One region of the Neobacillus sp. SM06 genome, then DNA from elsewhere that is predicted to be linked to it. Evidence: predicted binding sites of a transcription regulator. Region 1 holds the regulator's gene; each other region holds the start of a gene.
The links. Region 1 encodes Rex, which represses fermentation and respiration genes when NADH is low (regulators of the CRP and FNR family bind a similar motif). Its sites were predicted from a motif close to TTGTGAAATATTTCACAA; they were not measured.

Region 1 (4,219 bases):
TCCACATAATAATCATAGTCGCCAAGGTACTCGCTGCAGCCATCCGCATGTAATTCAAGCACTTTGGTTGCGATTCGATTGATAAAGTAACGGTCGTGGGAAACAAATAAAATGGTTCCCGGATAATCGATAAGGGCATTTTCGAGAACTTCTTTGCTGTCAAGGTCAAGATGGTTCGTTGGCTCATCTAAAATAAGAACGTTCGCTTTTTCCAGCATTAGTTTGGCAAGAGCCAGACGCGCCTTTTCGCCGCCGCTAAGTGTGGAGACGATTTTTAATACATCGTCTCCGGAGAACAAGAAATTCCCGAGCACGGTCCTGATTTCTTTTTCCGGCTTTAACGGGAAATCATCCCAGAGTTCGTTGAGGACTTGTTTATTGGACGTCAGCTCGGCTTGTTCCTGATCATAATAACCGATGGTGACGTTTGAACCGTACTGTACGGAACCGGAAAGGGATGGCAGCTTTTTTATAATCGTTTTTAAAAGTGTTGATTTACCAATCCCATTCGGCCCGACTAAGGCAATGCTTTCGCCGCGGCTTACTTGAAAGGTGAGATTTCCGGCAATTTTTTCACCGTAACCAATCGTCAAGTTTTCTACCTTTAAAACATCATTGCCGCTTTGCCGCTCAATCTCAAAAGCGAAGGAAGCGGACTTCTCATCCCCTAAAGGGCGGTCGATGATTTCCATTTTATCCAATTTTTTGCGTCTACTTTGCGCCCGTTTGGTTGTTGAGGCCCTTGTCAAATTCCGTTGAATAAAATCTTGCAAATCGGCAATTTCCTGTTGCTGTTTTTCATACAGCTTCATTTCCCGTTCGTAATTGGCCGCTTTTTGTTCCAAATAGGTACTGTAGTTTCCAAGGTATTTTCTGATTTGGCGGCGGGAAACTTCATAAACGGTATTGACGACTTTATCGAGAAAATAGCGGTCATGGGAAACAATTAAAATGGCCCCATCATAGTTTTGCAAATATTGCTCAAGCCAAGAGAGGGTTTCAATGTCCAAATGGTTTGTCGGCTCGTCCAATATTAAGATATCTGGCTTTGTGAGCAGCAGTTTTCCTAATGCCAGACGGGTTTTTTGGCCGCCGCTTAAACTGGAAATCATCAAGGAATCATTGGGAAAATTTAACCCGTGCAGCACCGAGCGGATATCGGCTTCGTACTGATAGCCGCCAAGCTCCTTAAAATTGATTTGCAGCTGGTCATATTCTTTCAGAATTCTTTCATACCGGTCTTGATTTTCATGGATGAGAGGATCGGCCATGCTTTCCTCTAAGTTTCTCAATGATTTTTCCATCGTTTGCAGGTCTGCAAACACTGTCAGCATTTCTTCCCCTATCGATAATTTGGACTCCAAACCGGTATTTTGCGCCAAATAGCCGATCGTTACGTCTTTCGGCTTGATGACTTCACCACTGTCATGTGAAATCTGTCCGGCAATCATTTTTAATAATGTGGATTTCCCAGCTCCATTGCGGCCCACGAGCGCAACGCGGTCACGAGTTTGTAATTCCAGTTTTATATTCGATAAAATTAGGTCAGCCCCATAGTATTTTGAAAGTTGATTGACTTGTAGCAGTAGCATTTTTTTCACCTCAATTACTAAAATTAGTGTACCGTATTCCTTGATTGTCAGCAATAAAGTGAGTGTGGATTTTACTGAACGTTACTGCGGGATAAAGTCGATAGCCCGGCTTTTTAGCGGTACAAAATCAATTAATTTAAGATTATTCGTGCAAAGTTTCACACATACAGTGAAAAATAGTGTATGATTTAACTGGAGGAATGTAATAATGGCAGAATTTACACATTTCAATGAAGAAGGCAGAGCAAAAATGGTGGACGTTAGCGACAAGCCTGAAACAACGAGGACGGCACTGGCCCACTCCAGCATTACCGTAAATAAAGAAATTTACGAAAAAATTACTCATAATGAGATGAAAAAGGGCGATGTGTTAGCAGTTGCCCAAGTTGCGGCGATCATGGCTGCAAAAAAAACATCGGAAATTATACCGATGTGCCACCCGATTGCGTTAACCGGCATCAATATTTCTTTTTCTTGGGAAAAAGGTCAGCCAGATCAATATACATTAAATATAAAGGCAGCGGTTAAAACGAAAGGGAATACAGGTGTAGAAATGGAAGCGCTAACAGCCGCATCTGCATGTGCGTTGACCGTGTACGACATGTGCAAAGCGGTTGACAAAGGAATGATTATTGGCGCCACTTATCTTGTGGAAAAAACCGGCGGCAAGAATGGTGATTTCAAACGAACCGAACAAATTTAAGATTGATGGGGGTGTAAGGAATTTATGAACAATGAATCGATGAAAATCCCGCAGGCAACGGCAAAACGGCTGCCTTTGTATTACCGATTTTTAAATCATCTTCATTCTTCGGGGAAGCAAAGAGTTTCCTCAGCGGAATTAAGTGAAGCCGTGAAAGTAGATTCGGCTACAATTCGCCGCGATTTTTCCTATTTTGGCGCGTTAGGAAAAAAAGGCTATGGCTACAATGTGAACTATTTGCTGTCCTTTTTCCGAAAAACGCTTGATCAGGATGAATTGACAAAAGTGGCTTTGATCGGAGTAGGGAATCTGGGCACTGCTTTTTTAAATTATAATTTTTTAAAAAATAATAATACGAAAATTGAGTATGCCTTCGATGTCGATCCGAATAAAATTGGTACCAAGATTGGAGATGTTCCGGTTTTTCCTATGGATGAGCTGGAGGAGCAATTGAAGGCTGAGGATATCCAGGTGGCCATTTTAACGGTTCCCGCGCCCGTGGCGCAAACCATAACCGATAAATTGGTCAAAGCCAATATCAAAGGAATTTTAAATTTCACGCCAGCAAGATTAAATGTTCCGCCTTCGATCCGGATTCACCACATCGACTTGGCAGTGGAATTGCAGTCGCTTGTCTATTTTTTAAAGCATTATCCGAACGAGAACATTGAAGAAGAAATGTAACGATCAGAAGATCTTTTCGCCACGGAAGGTGAAAGGATCTTTTTTTGCTAATCAGAATTTATATACATAAATTCTGATTAGCATAAGGGCAACTACGCCTCTGTCTTCGCCAAAGGCTCGCCAATCGGCGAGTTTTCTTTAAAACCTTTAAAACGCAACAGTGTTATGTTACGTTTTTATTCGAAAGGGGTTTTTGCTATGAGTGATGAATTAATTTCTAAAAAGGATCTTTTGGACTTAACGGGTATTTCCTATGGACAGTTATACCGGTGGAAAAGGAAAGATCTGATTCCGGAGGACTGGTTTATCAGGAAATCCACTTTTACCGGTCAAGAAACCTTTTTCCCCAAAGAAAAAATACTTGAGCGGATCAATAAAATTCAAACAATGAAGGAACATCTGTCGCTAGAAGAACTGGCAGATATGTTCTCTCCCAATTTGACTGATTTGCAGTTATCAAAAGACGAATTGATAAAACGTAACATTGTTTCAAAATCGGTGCTTGATTTTTATTTAGAAAATGATAACCGTGGCCAGCAGTTTGACATAGCGCGAATCGTTGAAATCGTTATTCTGGAAACACTCCTCCAGTCGGGTGACATTCATCAGGAAGAAGGTAAAATGGTTCTCGATCTTTTAAAAGACCATTCGCCATTATTGAAACAAAAAAACTGTGAATTAGTGATCCTTCGGAAACTAGGCATTTCAACATGCCTGCTGCTTGTGAATGCGGAAGGGGTTTATTTTGAAAAAGGGGCAAAAGTTGTTACACAGCTGCCTCTATTAAATCTGATGGAAGAATTAAAGGTAAAACTAGTATAGAGATGAATGTAGATGGCATCGAATGAACGGGGAGATCTGATCACCTTCAACAGAAATGCTGCCTTTGCTGCTTCCATTTATCAAAAACGAAGGTGTACTTTTGGCCAAGGTGATCGAAGGGGATGACATCTATCTTGAAAATACGAAAGCTGAGGTCGTGAGAGGCAATACGATCCAGATTGGATCAGGCTGTACAATCGGTCAGGTCGAGTACTCTCGCACGCAGCTTTAGCCAGGATTCGGAGTCGTCGGTAAAAATAAAAACAAAACGAAGCCTCAAATGAGAAAAAGAAATTTGCTCTCATGCTTTCGTACCAGTCACGGGCACCCTTAAACGTACGGGCCTTTTCATTTTAGGATGAAAAGGCCTATTTTTTCCCTTTATTTTTTGCAAAAGAAAACAAGATAATTTTGAGCC
Region 2 (4,219 bases), on a different contig from region 1:
AGTTTTTCCTGGCCGACATAGTGAGCCCAGCCGCCACCGTTTACCCCTTGAGCGCCAACGAATAAAACAAGGTTTAAAACAGCACGGTAAATCGTATCAGCGTTAAACCAGTGATTGATTCCAGCACCGACAATAATCATGGAACGCCCGTTTGTTTCAAGTGCATTTTCAGCAAATTCACGGGCAATTTGAATCACAAGTTCCTTTTTTACGCCGGTTATCCTTTCCTGCCATGCAGGCGTGAACGCGATCATATCATCAAAGGTTTTTGCCGCTTCTCCGCCAAGGCCGCGATCAACCCCGTAGTTTGCCAGCGTCAAATCGTATACCGTTGTCGTATAGAAGGTCTGTCCACTTGCCTCTACTTTTTTCATTGGTACAGAGCGGTAGAGAATGCTGTTGCCAGCATGTGAAAAATAAGGAAGTTTTACGGTTGCAATTTCATCTTCAGCGTCCTTGAAGGTCATGCGCGGCTCAATTGCAGTGCCAGTTTCTTCATCTTGCATCCGCAAGTTCCATTTTGCTTTATCTTCCCAGCGTGCTCCCATCGTCCCATTTGGGATCGCAAAATCGTTTGTATTCTCATTGAATAGCACCGGTTTAAAGTCCCCGTTGCCGGTTGTTTTTCCAAGGTCGTTTGCGTTTAAGAAGCGATCCGGAATGTAGTGGTTCCCGTCTTTTTTCAATGTAACAATAAACGGAAAATCAGTGTATTGCTTGGCGTAATTGATAAAATAGTCATGCTTGTTGTCAACATAGAATTCTTTTAAAATGACATGACCCATTGCCATTGCCAAGGCTCCGTCAGCACCTTGTTTCACTTTCATCCAGTCATCGGCAAATTTCGTCGATTCAGCATAATCTGGGCTGACCGATACAACTTTTGTGCCGCGGTAGCGAACCTCTGCAAGAAAGTGGGCATCAGGAGTCCGTGTTAATGGTACGTTTGAACCCCATGTCATAATGTAGCCAGCATTGAACCAGTCCGAGCTCTCCGGCACATCCGTCTGGTCGCCCCAAATTTGCGGAGATGCTGGCGGCAGGTCGGCATACCAATCATAAAAGCTGAGCATCGGTCCGCCCATTAACGACATAAAGCGTGAACCAGCGGCATAAGATACCATTGACATGGCAGGAATCGGCGAGAAGCCGATGTTACGATCCGGACCATATTTCATAACGGTATATAAGAGTGATGCAGATACGAGCTTTAACACTTCGCTCCATTCGGCACGGATAAGACCGCCTTTTCCGCGAGCCTGCTTGTACCTTTTCGCTTTTTCCGGATTCTCGACAATGCTTTTCCAAGCATCAAGCGGATGGCTGTTTGCTTTCAAGGCCTCACGCCACATCGTTAAAAGTACATCACGGACATACGGATACTTCACGCGAAGCGGACTGTAAATATACCAAGAAAAACTTGCTCCCCTTGGACAGCCGCGCGGTTCAAAGTCCGGCATATCTGGACCTGTTGAAGGGTAGTCAGTCTGCTGTCCTTCCCATGTAACAATGCCGTCTTTTACAAAAATATTCCAGCTGCAAGACCCGGTACAGTTAACACCGTGAGTGGAGCGAACAACTTTGTCGTGCTGCCATCTGTGGCGGTAGACATTTTCCCAATCGCGATTTTCATAGGTTGTTTGACTATGATTTTCTGAATGTTTTTCAATTGGAGATAAGTATTTCAAACGATTTACGAGCGGTGAACGTTTCTTTTTCAAATTCGATCTCTCCTTTATACTCAAACCTTTCACCCAGCGGCCGAGAGGTTCATTCGATGCTCTCTATGTAGGTTCACTATACAACTTGAATATTTGTCTAAACTGTGAAGTAGTTCACATCTCGAATCCTTGTCATAAAGTTGTCACAATCTGTCTTATTTCTGAATGAGGTCAGATAAAAACAAAAATAGCCACATAGATGGTTTCTATGTGACTATTTTTGTTTGCTAGAGAATTTATGAAATTGGAAAAATACGACGCAGCACCCATCAACCGATTAACTGTTGACAAGAGCAGGAAAGAGTATTGGAATAGAAAATCAGTGTATGAGAAAGAGGCCACCGAAGGATTAACCGATTAGCAAGCGGACATTTTCAATTTCAATTTCCATATTTTCATATTGAAATTCCAAGGATTTAGCCTTCAAGTCAACGGATAAATCGTGATGCGGGTCTTGGACAAAATGAAGCTTCGTTTCCCCCATGTTTAACGTTTTCTTATTCTTTGTTCCAGCCAACTTTGGAAAAAGATTCTTTATGTATGCCCATTCCTCATGGGAAAAATCTTTCATTATAAAAGCTTCACTGATCGAGACGATACCAACATCCTCTGCATTTGGTTTCATAAAATACTTTCGAATAAATTCAAATTTTCCTAAACTGTCCATTTGCAAAAACATGATTTGCAAATCGCTGTTTGGGATTGGCTTTGTGTAAATAATTTGTAACGGCAGTTTTAGTTTTAACAGCCCTCCAAACAATTTAAAAGGGATTCTTTCTGGTCCGTGAAAAGGGATACCACGCTCTTCCAATCCATGTTTAATATCGTCCAAGGAATCGGTTGCCAAACATAGACCGAAAATGCCGCGCTTCCCGCCATTATATTTGGAGACCCACTCTTTTTTCCAGCTGCCGCCATCTGGTTTTTTTAAATAAGGCAGCACAAGGTATTGATCCCCAATCCACAGATTTGCTACATGTATTGCTTTCGTGACTTGTCCCTTTTCTGGGTCAAAAGGAATTCCATAATCATCAAAGCTTTTTTTTAGTTGAAACAACTTTTTTTCATCATGGTCAATATGGATAACAAAGTGGTCTAATCTCAGCAACCAGCACACTTCCTTTAATGAATATTCTTACTTTTTCTATTATAAACTTTTTTCCAGACAATTGAAATGATTCTACAAAAAAACCATCCTACAAATTTACTAGGATGGTAGTTTGTACCTATAATACTTGATTTTTCAATTGTTTTGCAGCTTCATGAATGTTTGTTGCAAGGCTGATCGCCGTAATCACACTCACGCCATCTGCCCCTGCTTCCATTACAACGGATGCATTTTCTGAGTTGATTCCACCAATGCCAACAAGCGGAATGTCTATTCCTTTTCTCCTGAGTTCACGAATGAACGTTGTCCCTTGAACGGGTTTGACATCCTCTTTTGTTGATGTTGGAAAAATCGGTCCGATTCCTAAGTAATCGGCGCCTTGTTCGATTGCAGCATGTACTTCTTCAAGCGTGTGTGCAGACACACCAAGAATTTTATCGCCAATTTTGCTGCGTACGGTTTCGACTGGCTCATCTTCCTGTCCAATATGAACACCATCAGCATCGAGCCTAAGCGCAAGTTCAACATCGTCATTTACAATAAAAGGGACACCATGATTACGGCAAATTTGCTGCAGCTCATTAGCCAACATGAATTTAGCCTCTCCAGTCAGCGCTCCCTTTCCCTTCTCACGAAACTGAAACAAGGTGATTCCGCCTGCAATTGCTTCTTGCAATACCTCTTTAGGATTTTTTGTACAATTTGGACTTCCAGCAATAAAATATACTTTCAGTATGCTCCGCAACCGTTCTTGATCATATGTTGACATGACTTCATCCTCTTTTCAATTCTCCCGATAAGAAAGTTATCGAATTTTGTTATAAGCCCAGTGGTTGGTTGGGCCATGGCCGCCACCGATTTTGAGATCATGTTGGATCGCAGCTTGAATAAAGTTTTTGGCCGTTGCGGCCGCATCTGCCACATTTGCTCCTTTTGCAAGCTCAGCGGTTAACGCAGCAGAGAACGTACAGCCTGTCCCATGCGTGTTTTTCGTTGCAATACGGGTACTTTTGAAGTAATGAAATTCCTGCCCGTCGTATAATACGTCTAACGCCACATCGCTGTGCTCATCATGACCGCCCTTTATAATCACATTTTGAACGCCCAAGCTGGTTAATTTCATTGCTGCTTCCTTTTTGTCCTCAAGCGTTTCAATTGTCATCCCGGTTAGTTCCTCTGCTTCCGGAATGTTTGGCGTAATCATCAACGAAACCGGCAGCAAAACGTTTTTCAGTGCTTCGACCGCTTCTTTTTGCAGCAAGGAAGCCCCGCCTTTTGCGATCATCACCGGATCGACAACGACTTTTTTCCAATTATACTGCTTGATTTTCTTTGCAACAGTCTCAATGATTTCGGCGTTAAACAGCATCCCTGTTTTTAATGCGTCAGT
Region 3 (4,219 bases), on a different contig from region 1:
ACGTTTACGTTTAAATGATGGCCGGATTTTACGGCATAGCCGTCCAGGATGGAAACAAGGTTTTGGACTCTCGTTTCTTCTTCTCTCCCCAATGCTTTCGGTACAATCGAGAACGTGTTGGAAATTCCATCCATTGCGTAGCTGTATGGCAGTTTGGCGACGGATGAAAGGGAAGCAAGCGTTCCTTTTGTATCACGGCCATGCATCGGATTTGCACCAGGGGCGAACGGTTCTCCCGCGCGGCGTCCGTCTGGCGTATTACCGGTTTTTTTGCCATAGACGACATTGGAAGTAATCGTTAAGATCGACATCGTGTGCAATGAATCGCGATACGTTTGATGTTTGCGCAGTTTTTTCATAAAGCGCTCAACGATGTCAATAGCAATGCTGTCCACACGGTCATCGTTGTTTCCGTATTTAGGGAAGTCTCCAATTGTTTCAAAATCAATCGCTATTCCGTTTTCATCACGTATTGCTTTAACGGTTGCATATTTAATTGCGCTTAATGAATCGGCTGCAACACTTAAACCGGCAATTCCAGTTGCCATCGTCCGCAGTATGGTTGTGTCGTGAAGTGCCATCTCTAATCGCTCGTAGCTGTATTTGTCATGCATATAATGGATGATGTTGAGTGTGTTAATATAAAGTCCGGCAAGCCAATCCATCATTTGGTCAAATTTTGCCATAACCTCTTCATAATCCAATTTTTCAGATGTTACCGGCTGATACTGCGGACCAACCTGGATTTTTAATCTTTCATCCACACCGCCATTAATCGCATATAGAAGTGTTTTCGCCAAATTTGCCCGGGCACCGAAAAATTGCATTTGCTTGCCGATTTCCATCGCCGAAACACAGCAGGCAATCCCGTAATCATCACCATACTCAGGACGCATAATTTCATCGTTCTCATATTGAATTGCACTGGATTTAATCGACATTTTCGCCGCATATTTCTTAAAGTTCTCAGGAAGTTGTTTAGACCATAAAATCGTTAAATTTGGTTCAGGCGCAGGTCCTAAATTGTCTAATGTATGCAAGAAGCGAAAAGAGTTTTTCGTGACAAGTGAACGTCCGTCCATTGCCATTCCGCCGATTGATTCCGTTACCCATGTTGGATCTCCGCTGAAAAGTTCATTGTAATCCGGGGTGCGTGCAAATTTTACTAAGCGAAGCTTCATAACGAAATGATCAACAAGCTCTTGGGCTTCTTGCTCCGTTAAAAATCCTTGTTTTAAATCGCGTTCAATGTAAATGTCAAGGAAAGTAGAAACGCGGCCAAGGCTCATTGCAGCGCCATTTTGTTCTTTAATCGCTGCCAAATAACCAAAGTAGAGCCATTGGAACGCTTCAGCTGCATTGCTTGCCGGCTTGGAAATGTCATACCCGTAACCCTCTGCCAGTTCTTTTAATTCTTTTAAAGCGCGGATTTGTTCAGAAATTTCTTCCCTGAGACGCATATTTGCTTCCGTCATAATCGCACTTGTATTTTGCAGATCTTTTTTTCTTTCATTAATTAGGAAATCGACACCGTATAATGCTACTCTGCGGTAGTCCCCAATGATCCGGCCGCGACCATATGCGTCAGGAAGGCCGGTAATGATTGCAGCTTTTCTCGCCAGTTTCATTTCATCCGTATAGGCATCGAATACTCCTTGGTTATGTGTTTTTCTGTAGTCGGTAAAAATTCTTTCAATCTCTGAATTTAAAGTATAGCCATATGCTTCGCATGATTGTTTTGCCATCCGGATACCGCCGAAAGGCTGGAGCGACCGCTTAAATGGTTGATCTGTTTGAAAGCCGACCACTTTTTCAAGCTGTTTGTTCAGATATCCAGGTCCATGGGATGTAATCGTTGAGACGGTTTCAGTATCCATATCCAACACGCCGCCATTTTCCCGTTCCTGTTTTGCCAACTCCATTACTTGCTCCCAAAGGCTGTTTGTTGCATCAGTTGCTGGAGTTAAAAAGGATTCATCACCGACATATTCCGAGTAATTTTTCAAAATAAAATCCCGTACATTTACTTCTCTCGTCCAAGCACCTTTCTCAAAACCAAACCATTGTTCCATCCTTTTTCACCTCGAATAATCATTGAACTTATATAACAGATTTTTGTTTATTGCATAATTAAAGTATAACAGGAAATGTAACGTGGAAAGATTGCATTTGTTAACATATTGTGAATTGTTGAGCATAATGGGTTTTTTGTGGAATCTTTATGAACAAATATTTTGATCAAAAGATCTGTACTATAAAAAATAAATAAAATAGGATTGCTGTTATATAAGAAAAACATTTTCAATAAACTGAATGATTGTAATGCGATTGTGCAACACTGCTCGTTAGCAGATTTTGTTTGCTCTTTTAGCGGAGTCACACGGAATCCGGGGTTCTATGGTTGAATTGGTTGAATTCTGTCAACACTAGTAAAGTTTTTAACAAGGATTCGAAAAATTATTTTCTTTGTTTTTCCTGAGGAAAAGGCTATATTTAAAACAGTAAAGAAAATTTAGGTGGTTATATTGTTGGGGATAAAAAAAGAAAGAATTTTTACGATAGTAAAGTTTGTTTTCCCACTTTTTTTATTAATACTTGCCATTTTCGAAATGAGGAAATTTGCCCGCGGTTTAAATGTCAATTTACTCAATCAGGAGCTAAACAACTTACAGCCGGGAACACTTGTGATTATTTTATTGATTACGCTTGTCGCCGTGTTTCCAATGTTTTTCTATGACATTATTTTAGTTCAAATTTTAGGTTTTCGCGTTCCAAAAAAAGAACTATTGGAGTATTCTTTTATCGCAAATTCATTTTCCAATCTTATTGGCTTTGGCGGCTTAATCGGGGCAATGCTTCGTACGTACTTTTATCATACATATGATCCGGATAAAAAGAGACTAGTTGGTGGGATTGCTTCTGTATCATTGTTCTATTTAACCGGAATCTCGCTTTTTTCATGGATTGTTGTTCTTTTCTACCGTCGTTTTCCACTGTTTATTGAGGAAAAGTGGCTATATTTTGCTGTTATTGGGATCAGTCTTTATTTGCCTGTTTTTATTTTGGTTCATTGGATAAAAAGCAAAAAAGAAGAACAAAATTTGATTACGTTTTCTGTCGGCAAAAAGCTTGTTCTTGTTTCACTGATGGAATGGTCGGCAATTTTTGCTGTTATTTTGCTTTTAAGCAAACTGCTAGGTATTTCAATTCAAGTGCAATCGCTTTTTCCTGTTTTTATTATTGCTTCGTGTGCCGGGATTATTAGTATGATCCCGGGAGGACTAGGTTCATTTGATTTGATTTTTATATGGGGGATGCAAGGACTGCATGCCCCTGCTGAAAAAATCCTTGTGCTGCTATTGTTTTATCGGATTGGCTATTATGTGCTTCCGTTCTTAATTAGTCTTGTTCTTTTTGTCCTTTCATTCTGGCAGAAATGGAACAAATCATGGAACAATTTGCCGAAAGCAATTTTGCAAGGATTCAGTCATATTTTGTTGACAGCCCTTGTTTTTATAGCCGGTCTGATTTTGCTCCTTTCTGCGAGTGTTCCAGGTATTTTATCAAGACTCAAAATTGCTCAGGAGTTTTTGTCGTTGCCAATCATGAATTTATCTCATCAGCTTTCCGTTGCTGCCGGCTTTCTGCTCTTAGGCTTGTCACGGGGGATCGAATACAGCGTAAAAAGGACATATGCCTTAACAATGGGTGCCCTTGTTTTAGCAGCGCTATTTTCGATTTTTAAAGGCATTGATTATGAAGAAGCAGCATTTCTTATTACAGTTGCGATTATTTTACGGCTGTCAAAAGGGCAATTTTATCGGGAGAGTTATGTAATGACATGGGGAAAGACTGTCTTTGATGTTTTGCTTGTGGTGATCATTACCTCCATGTACCTTTTGATTGGATATTCGAATTTGCCTTCTGCACGGTTTAATATGCCCCGTACTATACAGCCATATATCATTTTGGATTATCGCGATTTGTTTAACAGCGCAATCATTGGTCTGGCGATTGCATTCATTATTATGCTGTTTGGCTATTTGATCAGTCGTCCGAGGAAATGGACAATGATTCATTCCCATGGCCATGAAGTGGAAATATTGAAACATTTTAGTCATTATAAGACAGGGCAGTTGGCACATTTAGTCTTTTTACATGATAAATATATTTATTGGAACCGGAAAAAAAACGTCATTTTCATGTACAAACCATATGC
Region 4 (4,219 bases), on a different contig from region 1:
ATAGCAACTGCGCCGCTAGCTCGTTCTTGGTTCGCGTACTGGCAGTTGACTTTATTATTTCCAGTTGGGCTTTTTTCTATTTTCAGCTTTCGACAAATATTTCCCCGGTAATAGAAATGTAATTATGACAAATCTATGAATTCATTCCCGCTAATATTGCGAATAATCGCAAATAAACAATATAATGATGTTATTAATATTTCGTTAGTAGCCTGTAAAACGGTTTATTCTAAAAGAGCGATTCAGTTCGCCCCTTATAAAGGTGGTTACAATATGCAAACGGTCAAAGAGCTACCGGCATCCATAAGTGAACTTTTCGAATTGGTCCATCACATAAAAAAAATTGAAAAGGGAACTTTTCTGTTCCAAGAAGGAAGCTTTGCAAATGAGCTTTTTATTCTCAAAAGCGGCATGGTTCATTTGACTAAAGTGATTCCAGACGGTAGGGAATTGAGTTTAAGAATGTGCACAACCGGCGATATCATTGGCGAGATTGATTTATTTTGTCCATCGCAGCGATATTTATTAACAGGAAGGGTTACAGAGAGCGGAGAAGTAGCTGTAATCATGAAAGACACGCTTGAAGAAAAGCTCTCGCATAACTTACCGCTAGCCTTGGAATTTATGAAATGGATGAGCCTCCAATATCGAAAATCACAAACGAAATTTCGCGACTTAGTTCTTCACGGGAAAAAAGGTGCATTGTATTCCACTTTAATCCGAATCTCCAACAGCTATGGGATAAACACCGCTAACGGCATCTTAATTCAGCTGCCGTTAACAAACCAAGAATTGGCAAATTTCTGCGGCACGTCAAGAGAAGTGGTCAACCGGCTGTTAAGTGATTTGCGCAAAGCGAATGTAATCTCAGTTGATAAAGGAACGATCACTATACACGATCTTGATTATTTAAAAGTTGAAATTGACTGCGAAAACTGTCCGATTGAAATTTGCAGAATCGATTGATGATACAAAAACAGCCTGCTATGGGCTGTTTTTAGTTTACGATGATTTGAACAGCCATGACCGCAAAGAAAAGTGCTGCATTTGCAATTTCATAAATCCCAACCATTTTGGTTGAGAGCGGTTTGCCGTAAAAACCAACTGCCCTGAGCAAGCTTGGCAAAACAGCAATAGCTGCGATCCAATAGCCAAACGCCAGCCAAATCAACGGCAGGATCAAGTGATAGATCCAAGAAAGCCATTTAAACTGCGGGTTCTTTTTTTCACGTATCATTGTTTTGACATAAAAAGTGCTGCCAATGAAAAAAAGCACGGATGCGGAAAAAACAAAGATGGATTCACCAGTGACAATTCGGCTGCTTAAAAAACTGCTTGCCAGACTGGCAAAAGAAAAGGCAAAAATCGCACTTAAATCATTCATAAACGCACGGTCTTTGTTTTGGGAAGAATAAAAAGCATTGATCATAAAAAAAGGAATCATCAGCAAACCAAAATAAACGACTGCTGGATTTTCAGCGAGCGGAAACAGTAATAATAGTACAGCCGGAATCAAATAGCGCGTTGTCCAGCCAATATAGAAGGCCGTTTTCTTCTTTTTAAATAAAAGAAGCATCGGATAGGTAGCCAAGTATAATAACACCCATCCAAGAAAAAACGGAACATCCTGCCAAACAAATCCACCTGCGATCACACCAAGCCAGAATGGAACCGTCACCATTGCCCAGGCTCCGTGTTGTTTTGGCATAAATAATTTCATCCTCCACCCTCCTTTCACTCACCCCTACTATAAGTCAGGAATCAGGAAAATTAAGTGAAAGATGTCACATGAATCGAAGCCATTTTGGCGATTTTATTAACTTTTTCAATGCAAAAAAGAAGGCTTCCGCCTTCTTTTTCCGATTCTATATCAACAAACATATTTTCCCCTACTTCTAGTATAACGGAAGCAGCAGGAAATTGCATTAAAATTGTAACAAAATTGTCATTTTTTCGACTGAGAAGGAATCCTCTTTACTTGCTCCTCAATGTATTGAACCGTCCAGGCTACCCCTTGCTGGTCATTGAGAAGAAAGGACGGAGCAGTGGAGATGGATTCAATCTGTTTTTGCAATGCTTGTTCCCACGCCAGCACGATTTTAATATTGCTGATGAAATGAAGTAATTCAAGATCTTTTTTTTCTTTTACCAGCAATAGTTTTGGATAATTTTCCTTTTTGTGACCTTCAATTAAAAGGATGTCAGGCTGAAAGAAACGGATTAGCTGAATTTCATCGGCTAAATTCCATGACGGCTGATCCGCTTGCAGAATCAACCTCCCGCCACCCTCAACAACTGCCGCTAAGGCGCCAGCAACTACATGCTGCACAGAATCCTTCGTTTCAACGACTTCAGGCCGGCCGCCATGACCATGATGCTTGATCACCGCCACCTGCCTGCCCAACTTGTTCAATTCCTTTATCAATGTGGAAACAACCGTCGTTTTTCCACTATTTTGGTAACCAACAACTTGGAAAATAAAAGGATTTACCAAGGCCACTCACTGCCGGTTTGATCCTCAAGCAGCAGGATTTCCACATCTGTTCCTACTTCATACCCTCTTGTGCCACCAGGAAGAATCATCAGCGAGTTGGCGCCTGCAAGGCTCATAATAATATTTGATTTATCCACACCACTCGGCGATACTTTTAACCTGCCTTCCTCGATCGTTACAGTGCTGCGGACAAAGCGGGTAAAAGGATTCGCTTTTGGAAAATCGGCGCCAAGAACAGCTTTTTCTTTGCGTAAATGCGGTTTTGGTGAAAACAGCATTGTCCGAATGATCGGACGGGCAAACAATTCAAACCCAACATAGCAGGCAGATGGATTGCCGGATAGACCGAACAAAACTTTGCCATTGTACTGTGCCACGGTTGTCACACTTCCAGGACGCATTCCCACTTTGTTGAACAACACTTTTGCCCCAAGCTTTTCATAAATGGCCGGCAAATAATCAAAATCACCTACAGAGACCCCCCCGGTGGTTATGAGCAGGTCAACTGTTTCAATCGCATCCTTAACTGCTTCAAAGCATGTATCGAACACATCAGGCAGTTTGCCGAAGTACTGTACTTCCCCTCCCGCCCTTTCAATTTGGGCGATAATCATATGGGAGTTGCTGTTGCGTATTTTTCCGGGAACGAGCGGTTCATCGACTTCAAGTAATTCTGTGCCGGTTGCGAATAAGCCAATGATCGGTTTTTTGGCAACTGGAACTATCGCATAGCCAAATGTTGCAAGCATTGCTTGAATACCAGGGTTAATCCTTGTCCCCTTTTTCACCAACACTTCGCCTTCTTTTGCATCCTCAGCACGAAAGGACACATTTTCACCTTTTTTTAAGTTGCGCTTAATTGTAATATAGGGTTTGCCGTTTTTTTCAGATGTTTGCACCACTTCGAGCATAGCGACGGCATCAGCACCTTCCGGCATCATTGCACCTGTCATAATTCGTACAGCTTGGTTTTCTTTTACTACTTTATCTGATACGGCACCTGCACCAATATGATCAATCACTTCTAATTCGACTGGGTTTGAAAGTGATGCAAGGCTTGTATCAACACTGCGGACGGCAAACCCGTCATAGGGAGCACGATCAAAATGCGGCACATCGTTTGTTGCTGTCAAATCTTCAGAAAGAAACCTTCCATAGCTTTCATCAATTGTTACGTATTCCGTTGCACCTTGTACTCGTGTCTCCATTATTTTTGCCACCGCTTCACTCACGGAAATAGGCTTTCTTCTCTCTAACATGGTTATCAGCTCCTAAAAGCATGTAAATGAATTCATTCAACCGATTTTCTCACTTTAAGGGTATACGAAACTTTTAAACATGGCAAATTTTCAAACCAATGTTCGAAAAATTGTGCGATAGTACAAAAAGAACCAAAAAAATCATCCTTAAAATGTGATGCATATCACCAAAATGATGATCGGGTTCCGTTATTCTTTTAATAGAAAAAAAAGGAGGAATGAAGGATGAGCTTTCCTTTTAGTGAAAACACCCTTGTGAAAGATATTGTCAATGAACTGCCAAAATCAAGTGATTTATTTAAAAAACACCGAATCGATTTCTGCTGCGGCGGAAATATTCCACTTGCAAATGCTGCCGAGGAAAGAGGACTTGATCCAAAAACAATTGTTGCCGAGCTGCAAACTCTTTTCACGGCAAGCGAACCAAACGAAAATGAAATGGAAGAATGGATTCATTCCGATACAC

Region 2: ACQYAD_RS12600 (nitrate reductase subunit alpha) is a predicted target of Rex. The motif match lies at 1,824-1,841, and genes of this name have one in related genera.
Region 3: pflB (formate C-acetyltransferase) is a predicted target of Rex. The motif match lies at 2,181-2,198, and genes of this name have one in related genera.
Region 4: ACQYAD_RS07315 (YwiC-like family protein) is a predicted target of Rex. The motif match lies at 1,773-1,790, and genes of this name have one in related genera.

What each region holds. Positions count from the first base shown of each region.
Region 1 covers NZ_JBNWEO010000017.1:315,155-319,373, forward strand. The annotation lists gene ACQYAD_RS15010 (ABC-F family ATP-binding cassette domain-containing protein) at 1-1,592, opposite strand, end outside; gene moaC (cyclic pyranopterin monophosphate synthase MoaC) at 1,801-2,295, shown strand; gene ACQYAD_RS15020 (redox-sensing transcriptional repressor Rex) at 2,320-2,979, shown strand; gene ACQYAD_RS15025 (YhbD family protein) at 3,178-3,801, shown strand; partial or broken gene ACQYAD_RS15030 (cytoplasmic protein) at 3,908-4,033, shown strand; gene ACQYAD_RS15035 (YdiK family protein) at 4,170-4,219, opposite strand, start outside.
Region 2 covers NZ_JBNWEO010000015.1:618,047-622,265, forward strand. The annotation lists gene ACQYAD_RS12600 (nitrate reductase subunit alpha) at 1-1,721, opposite strand, end outside; gene ACQYAD_RS12605 (hypothetical protein) at 2,071-2,829, opposite strand; gene thiE (thiamine phosphate synthase) at 2,948-3,598, opposite strand; gene thiD (bifunctional hydroxymethylpyrimidine kinase/phosphomethylpyrimidine kinase) at 3,635-4,219, opposite strand, start outside.
Region 3 covers NZ_JBNWEO010000015.1:250,941-255,159, forward strand. The annotation lists gene pflB (formate C-acetyltransferase) at 1-2,072, opposite strand, end outside; gene mprF (bifunctional lysylphosphatidylglycerol flippase/synthetase MprF) at 2,529-4,219, shown strand, end outside.
Region 4 covers NZ_JBNWEO010000013.1:455,668-459,886, forward strand. The annotation lists gene ACQYAD_RS07310 (Crp/Fnr family transcriptional regulator) at 274-966, shown strand; gene ACQYAD_RS07315 (YwiC-like family protein) at 998-1,720, opposite strand; gene mobB (molybdopterin-guanine dinucleotide biosynthesis protein B) at 1,946-2,500, opposite strand; gene ACQYAD_RS07325 (molybdopterin molybdotransferase MoeA) at 2,488-3,753, opposite strand; gene ric (iron-sulfur cluster repair di-iron protein) at 3,979-4,219, shown strand, end outside.